3 regions of the Arthrobacter sp. NicSoilB11 genome follow, and region 2 is predicted to be linked to each of the others. Evidence: predicted binding sites of a transcription regulator. Region 2 holds the regulator's gene; each other region holds the start of a gene.
The links. The regulator LexA, encoded in region 2, represses DNA repair genes until DNA is damaged. The targets are predictions, from matches to a motif close to TCGAACANNTGTTCGA.
Positions count from the first base shown of each region.

Region 1: LDO14_RS20125 (shikimate dehydrogenase) is a predicted target of LexA. The motif match lies at 3,376-3,391, and genes of this name have one in related genera.
Region 3: umuD (translesion error-prone DNA polymerase V autoproteolytic subunit) is a predicted target of LexA. The motif match lies at 3,888-3,903, and genes of this name have one in related genera.

Region 1 covers NZ_AP024657.1:4,322,439-4,327,733, forward strand. Annotated here, with positions in the region: gene pcaH (protocatechuate 3,4-dioxygenase subunit beta) at 1-473, opposite strand, end outside; gene LDO14_RS20120 (sugar phosphate isomerase/epimerase and 4-hydroxyphenylpyruvate domain-containing protein) at 530-2,401, opposite strand; gene LDO14_RS20125 (shikimate dehydrogenase) at 2,401-3,282, opposite strand; gene LDO14_RS20130 (IclR family transcriptional regulator) at 3,430-4,221, opposite strand; gene LDO14_RS20135 (MFS transporter) at 4,531-5,295, shown strand, end outside.
Region 2 covers NZ_AP024657.1:1,654,575-1,659,869, forward strand. Annotated here, with positions in the region: gene LDO14_RS07715 (ATP-dependent DNA helicase) at 1-1,671, shown strand, start outside; gene lexA (transcriptional repressor LexA) at 1,750-2,484, opposite strand; gene LDO14_RS07725 (LysM peptidoglycan-binding domain-containing protein) at 2,838-3,239, shown strand; gene LDO14_RS07730 (histidinol-phosphate transaminase) at 3,348-4,466, shown strand; gene hisB (imidazoleglycerol-phosphate dehydratase HisB) at 4,528-5,154, shown strand; gene hisH (imidazole glycerol phosphate synthase subunit HisH) at 5,151-5,295, shown strand, end outside.
Region 3 covers NZ_AP024657.1:174,001-179,295, reverse strand. Annotated here, with positions in the region: gene LDO14_RS00875 (EAL domain-containing protein) at 1-946, shown strand, start outside; gene LDO14_RS00870 (DUF6480 family protein) at 1,023-1,259, opposite strand; gene LDO14_RS00865 (hypothetical protein) at 1,394-1,708, shown strand; gene LDO14_RS00860 (glycerophosphodiester phosphodiesterase) at 1,705-2,529, opposite strand; gene LDO14_RS00855 (hypothetical protein) at 2,572-2,835, opposite strand; gene LDO14_RS00850 (Cof-type HAD-IIB family hydrolase) at 2,947-3,765, opposite strand; gene umuD (translesion error-prone DNA polymerase V autoproteolytic subunit) at 3,917-4,348, shown strand; gene LDO14_RS00840 (Y-family DNA polymerase) at 4,373-5,295, shown strand, end outside.

The DNA of each region.
Region 1 (5,295 bases), 1.7 Mb from region 2:
TGCTGGTCGCGCTTGTGGATGTAGCGGCCGGACGAGTTGGCCTGCCAGATTTCCACCAGCTGGCCTGCCACCGGGCGGCCGTCGCCGTCCAGGACCTTGCCGGCGACGATAATCCGCTCGCCCAGCGGTTCGCCGTTGTGCTGGATGGTCAGGTCGGACTCCAGGGCGTGCACGTCCTGGTGCCCGAACGCCGGCGAGTACAGCTCGATGGTCTCCGGATCCGCGTGGTGCAGGCTCTTGGTGGGGTGGCGCAGGATGCTGCTGCGGTACGGCGGGTAGTCCAGCCGCGGCTGGGTCTCCGGCTGGGCGCCGTCCTTCAATGCCCGCTGGTAGGCCTCGCCGATGGCGTTGATCTCTGCGCTGAGGTCCGCCTGTAACTCGATGGCCTTGTCCAGGGGCTGGTGGGCAGCCTTCGGTTCGGCCGGGGGCACGAGTTCCTCCGACTCCAGCTCGGCGGTGATGTCTTCCGGCATGGCTGGCTCCTTTCTGATCTGTTCGGTTTCTTGCGTCCGGGGTTGTGTGGTGCGGTCTAAGGCGTGCGGTGCAGCGAGTCGTACTGGACGGCGTGGCGCACCGGAGCATTGGGGGCGCCGTAGCCGTCGTAACCGCCGCGGCGTTCCACCATTTCGAAGAACACGCTGCCCACGGTGGCGGTGTAGAAGTGCAGGAATTCGCCGTCGGCGTCGCGGTCGAACAGCAGGTTCAGCTCCTGCAGGGTGGCCAGGAACCCAGGCTCCAGGTCGAACCGGGCGTCCAGGTCCTCGTAGTAGTTGGCCGGGATCTGCAGGAATTCCAGGCCCCGTTCCCGGGCTGCCCGGGCTGTGGCCACGAGGTCGTCCACGGCAAAGGCGATGTGCTCCTGGTAGGTCTTGCGGACCTCGCTCCGTGCCTGCTGGATGGGGGCGAGGTTGAGCACCAGCCGCACCGCGCCGTCGGAGGTCTGCATGACCTGCGAGCGCACCAGCCCGCTGGGGCTTGGCACCTCCGCGAACGGCTGCGGCTCCAGGGCCAGGGCGCTGGTGTAGAAGAGGACAGCTTCGTCGAAGTGCTGCCACGGCTGGGCAAGGTTGACGTGGTCGATCACGGCACTGGCTCCGGCGGACGGGTGTTCCAGCCCCTCCCCGAACTCGTGGGTCCACGCCGCCGTGCCGTCCGGGCTGCCCTGGCAGAGAAAGATCTCGGTGGAATCGGGCGCGGAGATGCCCTGGAAGACTTCCTCGTCCGCCTGCACCTTGCGGGCCACCACGGGGGCCTTGAGCTGCTGGGCGCGCGCCGAGGCAATCACGGGGGAATCGACGTCGAACCCCAGTGCGGCAATGGCCGGCTCGGCATGCCGGGCCGCCTGTTCGTTGATGATCACCCGGGCCTGGCCCATGGTCCACAGCTGGACGTCCTTGGTGCGGTGCCTGCCCTCGAAGGCGAAGCCCAGCTGGCCCAGGAGTTTCTCCAGCTGCGCGGTGTCGTCCGCCTTGACCTCGGCAAAGTTGAAGCCCGCGGGTTCGTTCACCTTGGGCAGGGTGGCAAGTTCCATGGGGTAACGACGGCGGAGCGCTGCTCCGTTGCCTGGTGCGGCTTCGGTACCGGCCAGCCACTTGGCGCTCTGTTCTTCAAGCCAGATGAGCGACCGCATGGCATCCACGGCCGTCCGCTCCACGTCCGACTGGCGGAAAACGTCATTGAAGACTTCCAGCGAAACGGGTCCGGTGTACCCGGCCCGGACCACGTGGCCCATGAACTTGGCCAGCTCAAACTGGCCCTCGCCCGGGAACACCCGGTAGTGCCGGCTCCAGGACAGCACATCCATGGAGAGCTTGGGGGCGTCCGCAACCTGGACGAAGAAGATCTTCTCCGGGTTGAATGCCTCAATGTGGGCGGTTTCCCAGTCCCGCGAGAGGATGTGGAAGGAGTCCAGGCAAGTGCCCAGATTGGGATGGTCAACCATCTCCACCAGCCGGTAGGCATGCTCGTAGTCGTTGACGTACTTGCCCCACGCAAGCGCTTCATAGGCCACCTTGACGCCGTGGTCGCCGGCCAGGTTGGCAAGCTGTGCCAGCTGCTCGGCGCGGAGGCCGTCGTCGTCGATGGTGGCGGTGGCAACGTTGGAGCAGACCAGGATGGTGTCCATGCCCAGGCGGGCCATGAGCCGGAACTTGGCCTCGGCCCGGCGGAGGTTGGCCTTCAGCAGGTCCGGGCTGACGCCGTCAAAATCCCGGAAGGGCTGGTAAAGATCCAGGCCAAGGCCCAGGTCCGCGGCCAGCTTGCGGACGTCCTCGGGACTCAGCGGGGACGTCACCAGGTCCTGCTCGAAGATCTCGATGCCGTCGAAGCCTGCGATGGCGCAGGCCTGCATCTTCTCTTTGAGGGTTCCGGACAGGCAGACAGTGGCGATTCCGGTGCGCATCAGGCAGCCACCTCTTCCGCTGCCACGAGCTCCAGGAAGTGGGCGCGCATGCGGTCCGGGTCCGCGTCCAGCCCGGTGAAGATCCGGAACGCGTCCGCGGCCTGGCCCACGGCCATCCGGCCGCCGTCCAGGACGTCGCAGCCCTTGGCCCGGGCGCCGCGGACCAGTTCCGTGTCGATGGGGCGGTAGACGATATCCGCCACCCAGTGCCGGGACTCCAGCAGGTCCAGGTCCAGCGGCACGCCGGGGTGGGCGGCCATCCCCACGGGGGTGCAGTGCACCAGGCCGTCGGCCACGCGCATCAGCTGCGGCAGCTCCGCCGTCGTACCTGCCGTGACGGTGCTGTCCGGGAAGAAGCCCTGGAGCTCGGCGGCCCGGGCTGCCGCGCGTCCCGGGTCCACGTCCACCAGGTGCAGGGTCCTGACGCCGGCGGTCAGCAGGGCGTAGGCGACGGCAGATCCGGCACCGCCGGCACCGAGCTGGACCACGCGGTCCAGCGACGCCCCGGGGAGGCCGGAAGCCAGTGCCGCGGCGAAGCCGGAGAAGTCGGTGTTGTAGCCGATGAAGCGGCCGTCCCGGATCACCACGGTGTTGACGGCGCCCAGGCGGCGGGCGTCCGGGGAGATTTCGTCAAGGTACTCCAGGACCAGCTGCTTGCAGGGATGGGTGATGTTCAACCCATTGAAGCCCAGCGTCCGGGCGCTCTGCAGGATGCTGCCGACGGACTCGCCCGCCAGGCCCAGCTCCAGGAGGTCGATGGGGCGGTAGAGGTAACGCAGGCCCTGCACGTCACCTTCCCGTTCGTGCATGGGCGGCGTGAGCGACGGCGTGACACCGTCTCCAACCAGTCCCACGAGGTAGGACTCAGTTCGAATACTCATCCGTGCAGCTCCTTTGGTAACGGCACCGGCAGTGTCCATGCGGGGATGGGCTGCGCCGGTGATAGGGATTACAGTACAGCATTTGTTCACTTCTCGCACTACTGTTCGAGATACGAACCAAATATTTTGAGTAACGGCACAGGCGCCTTAGCCGCGCTGCGGAAGGCGTGCAGCCAACTCGGCTGCCGCATCGACCAGGACGGGGACGTGGGCCTCCAGCTCCTCGAGGCTCAGGCGGAAGACCGGAACGGCCGTCGCCAGGGAGGCAAAGGCGTGGCCCTGGCTGTTGAGCAGGGGCACCGCCACGGCACGCATGCCGGCCTCGTTCTCCTCATCCATGACCGCGTAGCCGCGGCGGCGCACCTCCTCGATTTCCGCCCGGAACGCGTCCCGGTCGGTGATGGAGCGGGCGGTGAGCGCCTCGAGCGGGAGTTCCGCGAGCAGCCGCTCCCGTTCCGCATCCTCGGCGAATGCCACCAGGGCCTTGCCGACGGCAGTGGTGGACAAGGAGCCCAGGTGGCCCGGATCGCTGGTGACGCGGAAGATCTGCGGCCCGTCCACCTTGCTGACGGTGAGGTGGTGCAGGCCGTCCCGGACGCTGAGGATGGTGGCTTCCCCGGTCTGCTCGGTCACCCGGCGCAGGATGGGCATGGCAGTGCCCGCGAAACCGTGGTGGTTGGAGACCCGCTGGCCCAGCTGGAAGATGCGCAGGCCCAGGTGGTAGCGGCGGCCGTCCGGCTCGTAGTCAACAAAGCCGTCACGGGTCAGGGATCCGAGCAGCCGGTAGGTTGTGCTGAACGGCAGTTCCGCGCGGCGGGAAATTTCCGCGGCGCTGGCACCGCGGGGTTCGTCCCCCAGGAGGACAAGCAGGCCCAGGGCCTTGCCCACCATGTCCGTGCGTTCCGCAGGACGCGCGCCAACCTTCGCCTCCGGGGGCATGGCGTTCACGGGCTCCGTGGCGGCAGGGGCAGCAGCGGATTCTTCATTGGCCGCTGTGGTTTGGTTCACACTCATGGCAATCATGTTGCCACAATGTGAGAGCTATTTCTAGATGGTGATTATTTTCTTGACAGGTGACTGCCCTCACAGTCATAGTTTCTATATCGCACAAGTAGCTCCCACCATGTGGCTACTGACGCCGGGTCTTCTTCCGGACTCCAGCCGCATCGCGCCCCGCCCGCACCAAGGCAGCGGCGGCTGCGACCTCCAGATCCATCCGCGACAATGTCGTCACACCAAAGGAACACCATGAGCCAGACACTTCCGTCCGCCGGGGCGGGTGCCCTCACCCGTGCCGGGACGCCCAGGAAAGCAGCCCTCGCCAGCTTCCTGGGCAGCGCCGTCGAATACTACGACTTCTTCATCTTCGGATCCGCTGCGGCGCTGATCTTCCCCAAGGTCTTCTTCCCCGATGCAGACACCAACGCTGCCATCATGTCCTTCGCCACCTTCGGCTTCGCCTACGTGGCACGTCCCGTGGGCGCCATCATCCTGGGCCACTTCGGCGACCGGGTGGGCCGCCGGAAGGTCCTGATGTTTACCCTGCTGCTCATGGGCGCGTCGACGTTCGTGATCGGCTGCCTCCCCGACTTCCACACGGTCGGCTGGTGGGCCCCGGTCCTGCTGGTGCTGGCCCGCCTGTGCCAGGGCCTCTCCGCCGCCGGTGAGCAGGCCGGCGCCTCGTCCATGACCCTGGAGCACGCTCCGGACAACCAGCGTTCCTTCTTTACGTCCTGGACCCTCACCGGTACCCAGGGCGGCCAGATCCTCGCCGCCCTGGTCTTCATCCCCGTCCTGGCCCTGCCGGATGAGATCAAGTACGGCATCGGCTGGCGCGTCCCGTTCTGGCTCAGCGCCGTCGTGGTCATGGTTGCCTTCTTCATCCGCCGCACGCTGCACGAGCCGCCGGCCTTCGAGGAAGCGCAGAAGAACGCCCAGATCTCCAAGCTCCCGGTGGCCGACCTCCTCAAGGGCCACTGGCGCGACGTCCTGCGTGTTGTCGCCTGCGCCTTC
Region 2 (5,295 bases):
CACAAACTGGAAGGCGGGTTCCCCTCCGAGGAGCCTTCCGAGGGTCAGCTTTTCTCCTTGGGCGAAGACACCAGCGTCCCGCACTTTGCCGCCTCCGTGGGCGGACCCTCGTCCCAGCTTGGCAAGGAGGTGGTGCGGCTCCGCGAGTGGGCGGAGAAGACGGCCACCGGCGACCGGGATGAGCTCCTGCCTGGTGTGACGGACCGTGCCTGGCGCCAGGTCTCCGTCACTTCCATGGAGTGCCTGGGGGCCCAAAAGTGCCCCATGGCCGCCGAGTGCTTCAGCGAGCTGGCCCGGCAGGACGCAGCCGAGGCAGATGTGGTGGTGACGAATCACGCCATGCTGGCCGTCAGCGCCTTCGAAGGACTTGCAGTCCTGCCCGAGTACGACGTCGTGGTGGTGGATGAAGCGCACGAGTTGCAGGACCGGGTCACCGGAGCCGTGTCCGGTCAGCTGTCGGTGGCCATGGTCCACGCTGCCGCTTCCGGCGCCCGCAAACATACCGCCATCACGGTGGACGCGCTGAACGCCGCAGCCGCAAACCTTGAACTGGCCCTCGCCGGTGCGCCCAGCGGCCTGCTTCCCAACGGGCTGAACGACGAACAGCTGGACTGCATGGACCAGTTGCGGGAGGCGTGCCGGGCCGCGTTGTCCGATTCCAAGGGGGACAGCAACGCCACGGCCGACGGCGGCCGGCAGCTGGCCCGGTCCCGCCTCATGCTCATCCTGGAATTGTGTGAGCGGCTTATTGCTGCCCGTGAAAACCGCGAGGTCGTGTGGTTTTCCCGGGCCGGCACGTTCGATCCCGGCCAGGGATATTCCCAGCCCGATGACAATGCCCCGGTGCTGGTCAACATCGCGCCGCTGTCCGTGGCAGGCAGGCTCCGGGAAGGACTCTTCGCCGGGCACACCGTCGTGCTGACGTCCGCAACCCTCGCCATTGGCTCGGCATTTGAACCCGCGGCCGGGGGACTGGGCCTTATCGGCGACGGCGCACCCAGCTGGACGGGTGTGGATGTCGGCTCGCCCTTCGACTACCCGAAACAGGGCATCCTCTACGTGGCCGGCCACCTGCCAAAGCCGGGCCGCGGCGTTTCGCCGGAGGCGCTGGAGGAACTGGAAGCGCTCATCAAAGCGTCCGGCGGGGGTGCCCTCTGCCTGTTTTCATCCCGACGGGCTGCCGAAGAGGCTGCCGACGCCCTGCGGCCGAAGCTCGATGTGACTGTCCTCTGCCAGGGCGAGTCGACCATGACCGCTTTGGTGAAGCAGTTCGCCGACGAACCGGACACCTGCCTCTTCGGGACTATGTCCCTGTGGCAGGGGGTTGACGTTCCGGGAGGCTCCTGCCGCCTGGTGGTGATCGACCGCATCCCGTTCCCCAGGCCGGATGATCCGCTGATGACCGCGCGTTCGCGTGCCGTGGCCCAGGCCGGCGGAAACGGCTTCATGTCCGTCTCGGCCACGCATGCCGCCATCAGGCTGGCCCAGGGTGCCGGCCGCCTGATCCGGTCCACGGGAGACAAGGGAGTGGTGGCCGTTCTGGATTCCCGGCTGGCAACAGGGCGCTACGCCGGATTCCTCCGCGGCGCCCTGCCGCCGTTCTGGGCTACCACGGACCGCAGCAAGGCGCTGGCGGCATTGGCCAGGCTGGGCGCGGACGCGGCCACGTAGGGCCCGGCAGGCGAACGACGCCAGCGGGGGCAGCCGCCGTGCAATTTCCGGCAGGCCGTCCCTTCGCGGGAGACGCGGTCAGAGGGAACGCAGGACCGAGACAACCTTGCCCATGATGGTGGCATGGTCGCCCAGAATGGGTTCGTACTGCGTGTTTTGGGGCAGCAGCCAGGTGTGGCCGTCGCGCTGGCGGAATGTCTTGACGGTTGCCTCGTCATCCAGCAGGGCAGCAACGATGTCCCCGTTGGCTGCGTCCGCCTGGCGCCGCACCACCACCCAGTCACCGTCACAGATGGCGGCATCCACCATGGAGTCGCCGGCCACCCTAAGCATGAAGAGCTCGCCCTGGCCGACCAGCTGGCGGGGGAGCGGCATGACATCCTCCACGAGCTGCTCAGCGAGGATGGGACCGCCGGCAGCGATCCGGCCAACCAGCGGAACCATGGCCGTATCCAGCGCGGTGGGCAGCTCCGTTACCGTGGCACCGCCGCCCGTGGCCTGCGGCGCGGGGGAGGCGCCGGCGGCATTGCTTCCGCTGTCCAGCGTGAGGGGCATCAGCACCTCCATGGCCCGCGGCCGTTTGGGGTCGCGCCGCAGGTAACCCAGCTTCTCCAGCTGCGAGAGCTGGTGGGTCACGCTGGACAGGCTGGCCAGGCCAACCGTGTCGCCGATCTCCCGCATGGAGGGCGGGTAGCCGTTGTCATTGACCGAGCGCTGGATGGTCTCGAGGATCTTCTTCTGCCGGGGGGTCAAGCCCTTGGCGGTCTTCCTGGGTTGCGGGGCGGTCCTGCCCCCGGCGGCTGCTGCTGCCATATTCGCCAATGCCTTTCGCTTGCCGCCGGATCTTCCGTTGCGGCCTGTTCCACAGCGCCGCCGGAAGGACTCCCACTGTCATTGTCAGACCCTGCTGTTCAACTTCAGTGGTGGTTGTTCTTTGGTTCAAAGCTAGGCCAGCCACATTGCTTTTTCAAACATTTGTTCTAGCGAGTCTCGACATTGTTCGTTGATAGGTGCTAAAACTTAACAAGCAAAGTTCGAACATGTGTTCTAGCCAGCGATTGCCCCGTTCGAAAACATGGCCGGAGAAGCTCCGGACATGGTGTGAACGGCAGGGCGGCAGCGGGCGGACACCCGGGCAGCACGGCAGGTCCAGGAGGGCTTAGTTCATGTCAGCTTTATCTCTTCACCAGGTTTCACCTACGCACCGCGTTTCCCTGCAGACCCGGAAGCCCTCGCAGCGCCGGACGCCGTCAGCAGCGCCCCTGCGGCTGACCCGCCGGGGGCGGATCGTCCTGATCGGAGTTCCGCTTGTGCTCCTCGCGGTACTCCTGCTGTCCCTGTCCGGACTTTTCAACGCACCGGCCAAGGCATCCGATTCAGCTGCGGATTTGGCCGTGACGCCGACGGTCACCGTGACGGTGCAGGCGGGCCAGTCGTTGTGGAGCATCGCAGGCGCTGTTGCTCCGGACCGCGATGCCCGGGACGTGGTGGCGGACATCGTCCAGCTCAACAACCTTCCGGCCGCCGCTGTGCTGCCGGGGCAGCAGCTGTTCGTCCCCACGCACTGAGCGGCACCTGGGGTTGGCCTTTGAGAAAGATGACCGGGACAGCAACGCCGGTGGCGAACAGAATCCGTCACATTTTCCGGTAGTTGCCGCGGCAACTAAACTGTTCAGGTGAACGACCAGCTAGAGCGTCTGAACCGACTTCCCCTCCGCAGCAATCTTCGCGGGCTGACCCCCTACGGGGCACCCCAACTGGACGTTCCCATTTTGCTGAACGTCAATGAGAACACCCATGGTGTTCCGGCGGACGTGCGCGCCGCCATCAGCGCGGCGGTCACGGAAGCAGCTGCAGGCCTCAACCGGTACCCGGACAGGGAATTCACCGACCTGCGGAAAGCTCTCGCGGAATACCTGGGGCACGGGCTCGACGAATCAAACCTCTGGGCAGCCAACGGCTCCAACGAGGTCCTGCAGCAGATCCTCCAGGCCTTCGGCGGCCCCGGCCGCACCGCCCTGGGCTTTCCACCCACGTACTCCATGTACCCTCTGCTCGCCAGCGGAACCGACACCCAATACATCACGGGAGTGCGCTCGGAAGGCTACGACCTGAGCGCCGAATCCGCCGCCCGGCAGGTCGAGGAGCTGCGGCCCAACATCGTCTTCCTCTGCTCGCCCAACAACCCCACGGGGACCGGCCTGGGGCTTGACGTTGTGGAGGCTGTCTATGACGCCGGCGAGGACAGCCAGACCGTGGTGATCGTCGACGAGGCCTACCACGAGTTCGCGCATGACGGCACGCCCAGCGCCCTGACCCTGCTGCCCGGCCGGGAGCGGCTGATAGTTTCCCGCACCATGAGCAAGGCCTTCGCGCTCGCCGGCGCCCGCCTCGGCTACATGGCCGCGGCCCCGGAGGTCACCGATGCCCTGCGGCTGGTGCGCCTTCCGTACCACCTGTCCGCGATTACCCAGGCAACCGCACTGGCCGCGCTCCAACACCGCGAGGCACTGATGGCCGATGTCCAGGACATCAAGGCGCAGCGGGACCGCATTGTGGCCGAACTGACCAGGATGGGCCTCAAGCCTGCCGCCTCGGACTCCAACTACGTGTTCTTCGGGGGCCTGGAAAATCCGCACCAGGTATGGCAGGAGCTGCTGGACGCCGGAGTGCTCATCCGCGACGTGGGCATCCCCGGCCACCTTCGGGTCACCGCAGGCACTGAGGCGGAAACCACAGCCTTCCTTACCTCCCTGGAACGCATCCTTGCGGGCCAGGCCGCGCTTCCCGCCTAGACTTGATACTGCGGCGCTGGGCGCCTTGAACTACTTCTTCTCCCACAAAGGATCCTTCACCATGAGTCCCACCGGATCGAATACGGCTGCGGCCCGGACCGCCCGCATGGAGCGTGCCACCAGCGAGTCCTCCGTGCTCGTGGAGATCAACCTCGATGGAACCGGCGTATCGGACATCGATACCTCCGTGCCGTTCTACGACCACATGCTCACGGCCCTGTGCAAGCACTCCCTGATCGACATGACGGTCAAGGCCACGGGTGACACCCACATCGACGTCCACCACACTGTTGAGGACGTGGCCATCACCTTCGGCGAGGTCCTGCGGACCGCCCTCGGGAACAAGGCGGGGATCCGCCGGTTCGGTGAGGCCACCGTTCCGCTGGACGAAGCGCTTGCGAACGCTGTGGTGGACGTGTCCGGACGCCCGTACCTGGTGCACGGGGGCGAGCCGGCCGGGCAGGAGTACCATCTGATCGGCGGCCACTTCACCGGTTCCCTGACCCGCCACGTCTTCGAAGCCATCACACTGCACGCCGGCATCTGCCTGCACATGAACGTGCTGGCCGGACGGGACCCGCACCACATCGTCGAGGCACAGTTCAAAGCCTTCGCCCGCGCCCTCCGCGCCGCCGTCGAACCCGATCCCCGGGTTGAAGGCATCCCCTCCACCAAGGGGGCGCTGTGAGCGGCCAGGTCCTCAAAGACGGCGCGATCATCGACCCGTCAGCATCAGGCAAGCTGCCTTCACCTGAGGGCAAACCCACGGTCACCGTGCTCGATTACGGTTCCGGGAACGTCAGGTCCGCAGTCCGGGCACTGGAACGTG
Region 3 (5,295 bases), 1.5 Mb from region 2:
GCCGGAACGCGCTTTGCTGGAGTATCTCCTGGAGACCCGGCGCAGCGATGCCAACACCGTGGAAACACTGGAAGCGGCCAGGGACATGCGCCTCACAGCGCCCACCCTGCCGCCGCAGTTCGCTGAGCAGCTGGACGCCATCCGCAGCATCTCACGGATCAGCGCCCTGCTCGAGAACCAAATGCTGATGACCGCATTCCAGCCCATTTACGGCCTGGAAGGAAAAACCGTGGTCGGCGCGGAAGCCCTCTCGCGCTTCGTCAGCGATGACGGTGCCGCTGCAGAACTGTGGTTCGCCGAGGCCGCGGCCGTGGGCCTGGGCGCAAACCTGGAGTTCTCGGCTTTGGGATCCGCCGCGGCGGCAGCCCGCGACCTGCCGGACAACCTTTATGTGTCCCTCAATATTTCGCCCACCTCCTGCATGGACCCGCGGCTGCCGGAACTGTTCGACCATATTGAACTCCCCATCGACCGCATAGTGCTCGAATTGACCGAGGACATTCCGGAAGAGGAATATCTGCAGTTCATTTCCGCGATCAATCCACTGCGGGAAAAGGGCCTGCGGATTGCCGTCGATGACACCCACACCGGGGCCGGCGCCCTCAGCCGCATGATCCACCTGCGTCCAGACTTCCTCAAGGTGGGACGCAACGTAATCGGCGACGTCGACAAGGACGGCCTCCAGCGGGCCCTGTCGGCCTGCCTGGTGGACTTCACCGACCAGATCGGCACCATCCTGGTGGCTGAGGGGATCGAAACGGTGGGCGAACTCAAGGTCCTCACCGAACTTGGCATCAGCGCCGGCCAGGGTTACCTGCTGGGGCGGCCGTCAGTGCGGCCCCAGGATTGGGCCAACTGGAACACGCGGCTGGACGTGGACGGCCTGGAGCGCCATTTGGCGGGACCAGGGGAGTCGCGGGGCCGCCATGGCAAAGAGACTTCCTGACACACAGCACGCTCACACCTAAGGCGAGCAGCGCGGCGCATGGCATGACGCCAGGCGCCGCGCCTGCCATTAACCGCTATTCGGAGTGGCCCTGGTCCCGGCTCATCTGGTCCTCTGCCGGCGGCGTCTCTCCCGGGGGCACTCCCCCGCCCGGTTCCAGCCCGGTGACATTGCCCTCTGCCGGGTCGGGGTTTGGCGAACCGGCCGCCTCCCTGCTGCGCTGCTCCGCCAGGTGCGGCTGGGCGGCGCCAACGTCTTCCTTCCCCGGGCGGTCGGGGTTCGCGGGGTCATTCTCCGGATGGTAAGTGCTCATGCTGATCTTCCTTCCTCTCCGGCTGCGGTCCGATTCCCCAGCACTGGACTAATTGTAAGCATGCTGATAATTCTGGAGGAGTAGGGCCGGTATGCCGCTGGGCGCCGGCACGCAATGTCGGAAGGAGCAGTCAGATGGGAATCGGCGACAGCATCGGCAAGGCAGCAGAAAACGCCATGGAGGACCTGGCCGGAACATCCAAGCCGACGGAGAAGATGAATGTGCCCGACCCCACGAACCCCAATGACGGCGTGGAAGTCCACTCGTCCCTGAGTGAAGGTTCAAATGCCATGGAGGCGGAGAAGCAGAAGGCGCCCGGCCTCAAGACAGGCGCTGCCCCGGCACCGGTCTCCAACCGTCCCCTGGGCGGTGACACCGACGAAACTGACCCTGGCCAGGCGGACCGCGACGGCCTTACCGGCGACGCCACCGCGCCGTCCGGAGGCTAGGAACCCGGCGCAGGCGGGTGGCCCTGCGGCCACTCCCCGCGCTCCATGAGCACTTCGCGAAGCAGGTCCGCGCGGTCCGTGACGATGCCGTCCGCGCCCAGGTCGAGGAGGCGGTGCATTTCCGCGGCATCGTTGATGGTCCAGACGTGCACCGCCAGGCCAAGGGCGTGGGCGCGGCGGATGAACCCGGCGGTGGCCACAGGGATCCGTCCATAGCGGACGGGGACCTGCAGCGCATGGACGTCCCTGAGCACCCGGCGCATGAGCCGGTGGAACACCGGGCGTGGAAGCACGGGGCCCAGCAGGGTGAAGAGGGCATTGGAGGACACGCCGGCGGAGGAGGCAACCGGCCGGCTGAGCAGTTTCAGCACCGCCCGCCGTCGACGGTCCGAAAAACTGGTGACCAGCACCCGCTGGTGCACTTGGTGCCGCTCGATGGCGGCGGCCGTGCTGTGGACGGAGCCCCAGTCCTTGACGTCCAGGTTCAGCCGGGCGTGTGGCAGCTGGGTCACCAATTCATCGAACGTGGGGATGGGCTCGCGGCCGTTGATCCTGGCCTTGGCGACGTCCGCGGCCGGCAGGTCCGCCACGCGGCCGCTGCCGTCGGTCAGGCGGTCCAGGGCTTCATCGTGGAAGAGCAGCAGCACGCCGTCGGCCGTGGTGTGCACGTCCGTTTCCAGGTACCGGAAGCCCAGTTCGACGCCGGAGCGGAACGCAGCCATCGAGTTTTCCAGCCCCTCAGCCGAGAACCCGCGGTGGGCCATGGCGATGGGTAGCTGCCGACCGGCGTCGTCCTTGTGCTCGAAAAAGGGCAGGGTCACAATGTGAGCGTACCCGAGCCGCGCGGGGTTGGGGCCGGCGGGTCAGTCAGCGCAGTCGGTTTCCCCGCATGGCACAATGTCCACCCCGTCGCCGCAGTGCAGGAGCGTCCGGCCGCGGCCGCCGTCCAGGTGGACCCAGACTGCCGTGTGGTCGGCGGTGATGGTGTCCACCACGCCGCCCGCCTCAAAACCGGGAGAAAGCAGGACGCGGACCCGGTCGCCCTGGCGCAGCTGCTTCCAGTGCGGAGCCGGGGTTGCTGGCCGGTGCGGCCCATCGGCCATGTGCTGTTTGACGTTCCTTGCCATGGTTGCCCCCTATGAGCCGGCGTAAGTAGTGCCTGCTTTCCATGGTTCACGCTAGGGGGCGAAGGTAAACGCCAGGTGAGCGGCAGCTGTGAATACGGGGGGCTGCTGCGGTCAGGAAAACTGGACGCCCAGGGAGGCGAGCCGCGCCTCCAAAACCTGGGCCACGCCGTCGTCGTCAAAATGCGGTGCCTGCTGCCCCGCCGCGCGGATGGCCTCCGGATGGCCGCTGGCCATGGCATAGCCGTGACCCGCCCACCGGAGCATCTCGATGTCATTGGGCATGTCGCCGAAGGCCACCACATCCGCGGCGTCAATGCCCAGCCCCGAAGCGTACTCGGCCAGGGTAACGGCCTTGTTGACACCCGGCAGGGAGAGTTCCAGCATGGCAACGCCGGGCGAGGAGTGGGTCGTCGCGGCCAGGTGCTCGACGGCGGGTGCCACCTCGGCGAGGAAATCATCGGGTGTGCCGTCGCGGACGATGGCAAGGAATTTGACCACCGAATCGTCACTGGTGAGCGTGTCCTTCAGCGGGGCCGGGGTGAATTCGGCCAGCAGCTCGCTGGATTCGTTTTCGATGAAGCCCGGTTCCAGATGGAATCCGGTGAGCGTTTCCGCTGCGAACAGGGCCGCGGGGCGGAGCGCCTTGATGATGCCGCGGACCTCCAGGACGGTGTGGATCGCCAGGGTGCGGGCGGAGACCAGGCGGTCCGTCTCCAGGTCCCAGACCACGGCACCGTTGGAGCAGATCACCCGTCCCGTGTGGCCCAGCTGCTCCTCGAGGGGGTGCAGCCAGCGCGGCGGACGGCCCGTGACAAACACGAGCTCGACGCCGGCATCGCGGCAGGCGTGGAAGGCGCGGATGGTGCGGGGGCTGATTTTTCCGTCGTGCCCAAGGATCGTTCCGTCAATATCGCTTGCTACCAGCCGCATGATGCCAGTCTACGTGGGGGTTTGCGCACCGTCGCCGCCGGGGCGGCCGCTTCGGGTCCGCGGGCTGTCCAGGGACGGCCGGGGTGGTGCCGTTGTCAGCCTCCGGGTCTACACTGAAACTATCGAACATATATTCGAATAAGGGTGTGTTGTGGGCGTTATTATCGGTCCCCGCGTGATAGATGCGGGCGCCTCGTTGTTCTCGGTGCTGATCTCCCCCGTGGCGGTGGCGGCAGGGTTTCCGTCTCCTGCGCAGGACTACTTTGACGGGCGGATCGACTTGAACGCGCACCTCATCAAGGACATCACCAGCACCTTCGTGGTCCGGGTCACCGGGGACTCCATGGAGGGCGCCGGCATCAGCGACGGTGACGAACTGATCGTGAACCGGGCACTGGAGCCGAAGGACGGGTGTGTGGTGATTGCGGTGCTGGACGGGGAGCTGACGGTTAAGCGCCTCCGCATCACCGGCACCGGCGTGGTGCTGCAGGCGGAGAACCCCAAATATCCGGATATCCACGTCCCCGCCCTGTCCGAGCTGACCATCTGGGGTGTCGCCACCAGGTGCCTGCACCATGTCTGAGATATTCCACGTTTGAGGAGCAGCATGCCTAAGCCGGTGCTCATGCGGCGGATGCCGCAGATCGCCCACGTGGATGTCAACTGCTTCTACGCCTCCGCGGAGCGCGCCTTCGACCCCTCCCTGGAGGGCCGCCCGCTGGTGGTGCTGTCCAACAATGACGGCTGCGCGGTGACGCGCTCCCCCGAGGCGAAGGCCCTGGGCATCGCCACCGGCGAGCCCTGGTTCAAGCTCGCGCCGCGGGCCAAGGAGTGGGGCCTGGTGGCGAAGTCCAGCAACTATGAGCTCTACGGGGACATCAGCTCCCGGGTGATGGAGCTGCTGGGCAGGTACTCGGCGTGGCTGGAGGTTTACAGCATCGACGAAGCGTTCCTGGGCGTGAAGGGAAAACCCGACGAGCTGCTGGCCCTGGGCCGCAGGATGAAAGAGGCCGTGCGGCGGCACGTGGGGGTGCCGGTCTGCGTGGGCATCGCCCCCACCAAGACCCTGGCAAAGCTCTGCAACAAGTGGGCCAAGAACAACGCCGCTTTTGGCGGGGTCTGCCTCTGGGAGTCGGTCCCGGCCGACGTTCGCGAGGCCCTCATGGGCCGGTTGCCGGTGGACGAGGTGTGGGGCATTGCCGGGCGGCTGATGAAGCGGCTCAACGTGTTGGGCATCTTCACCGTGCTGGACCTGGTCCGGGCGGATCCGGTGGCGATCAGGGACAAGTTTTCGGTGGTGCTGATGCGCACCGTCCTGGAACTGCGCGGCACCCCGTGCATTCCCATGGAGGAGGAGCGCGTCGGCCGCGACCAGCTGATATTTTCCCGTTCCTTCGCCACTCCCGTGACCACCGCCGCCGGCCTGCGCGAGGTTCTGAGCATCTACGGGCAGCAGGCGAGCGCCAGGCTGTCCAAGCACGGACTGCAGGCGAAAGTGCTGACGGCCTTCGCTGCCACGTCCCCCTTCAG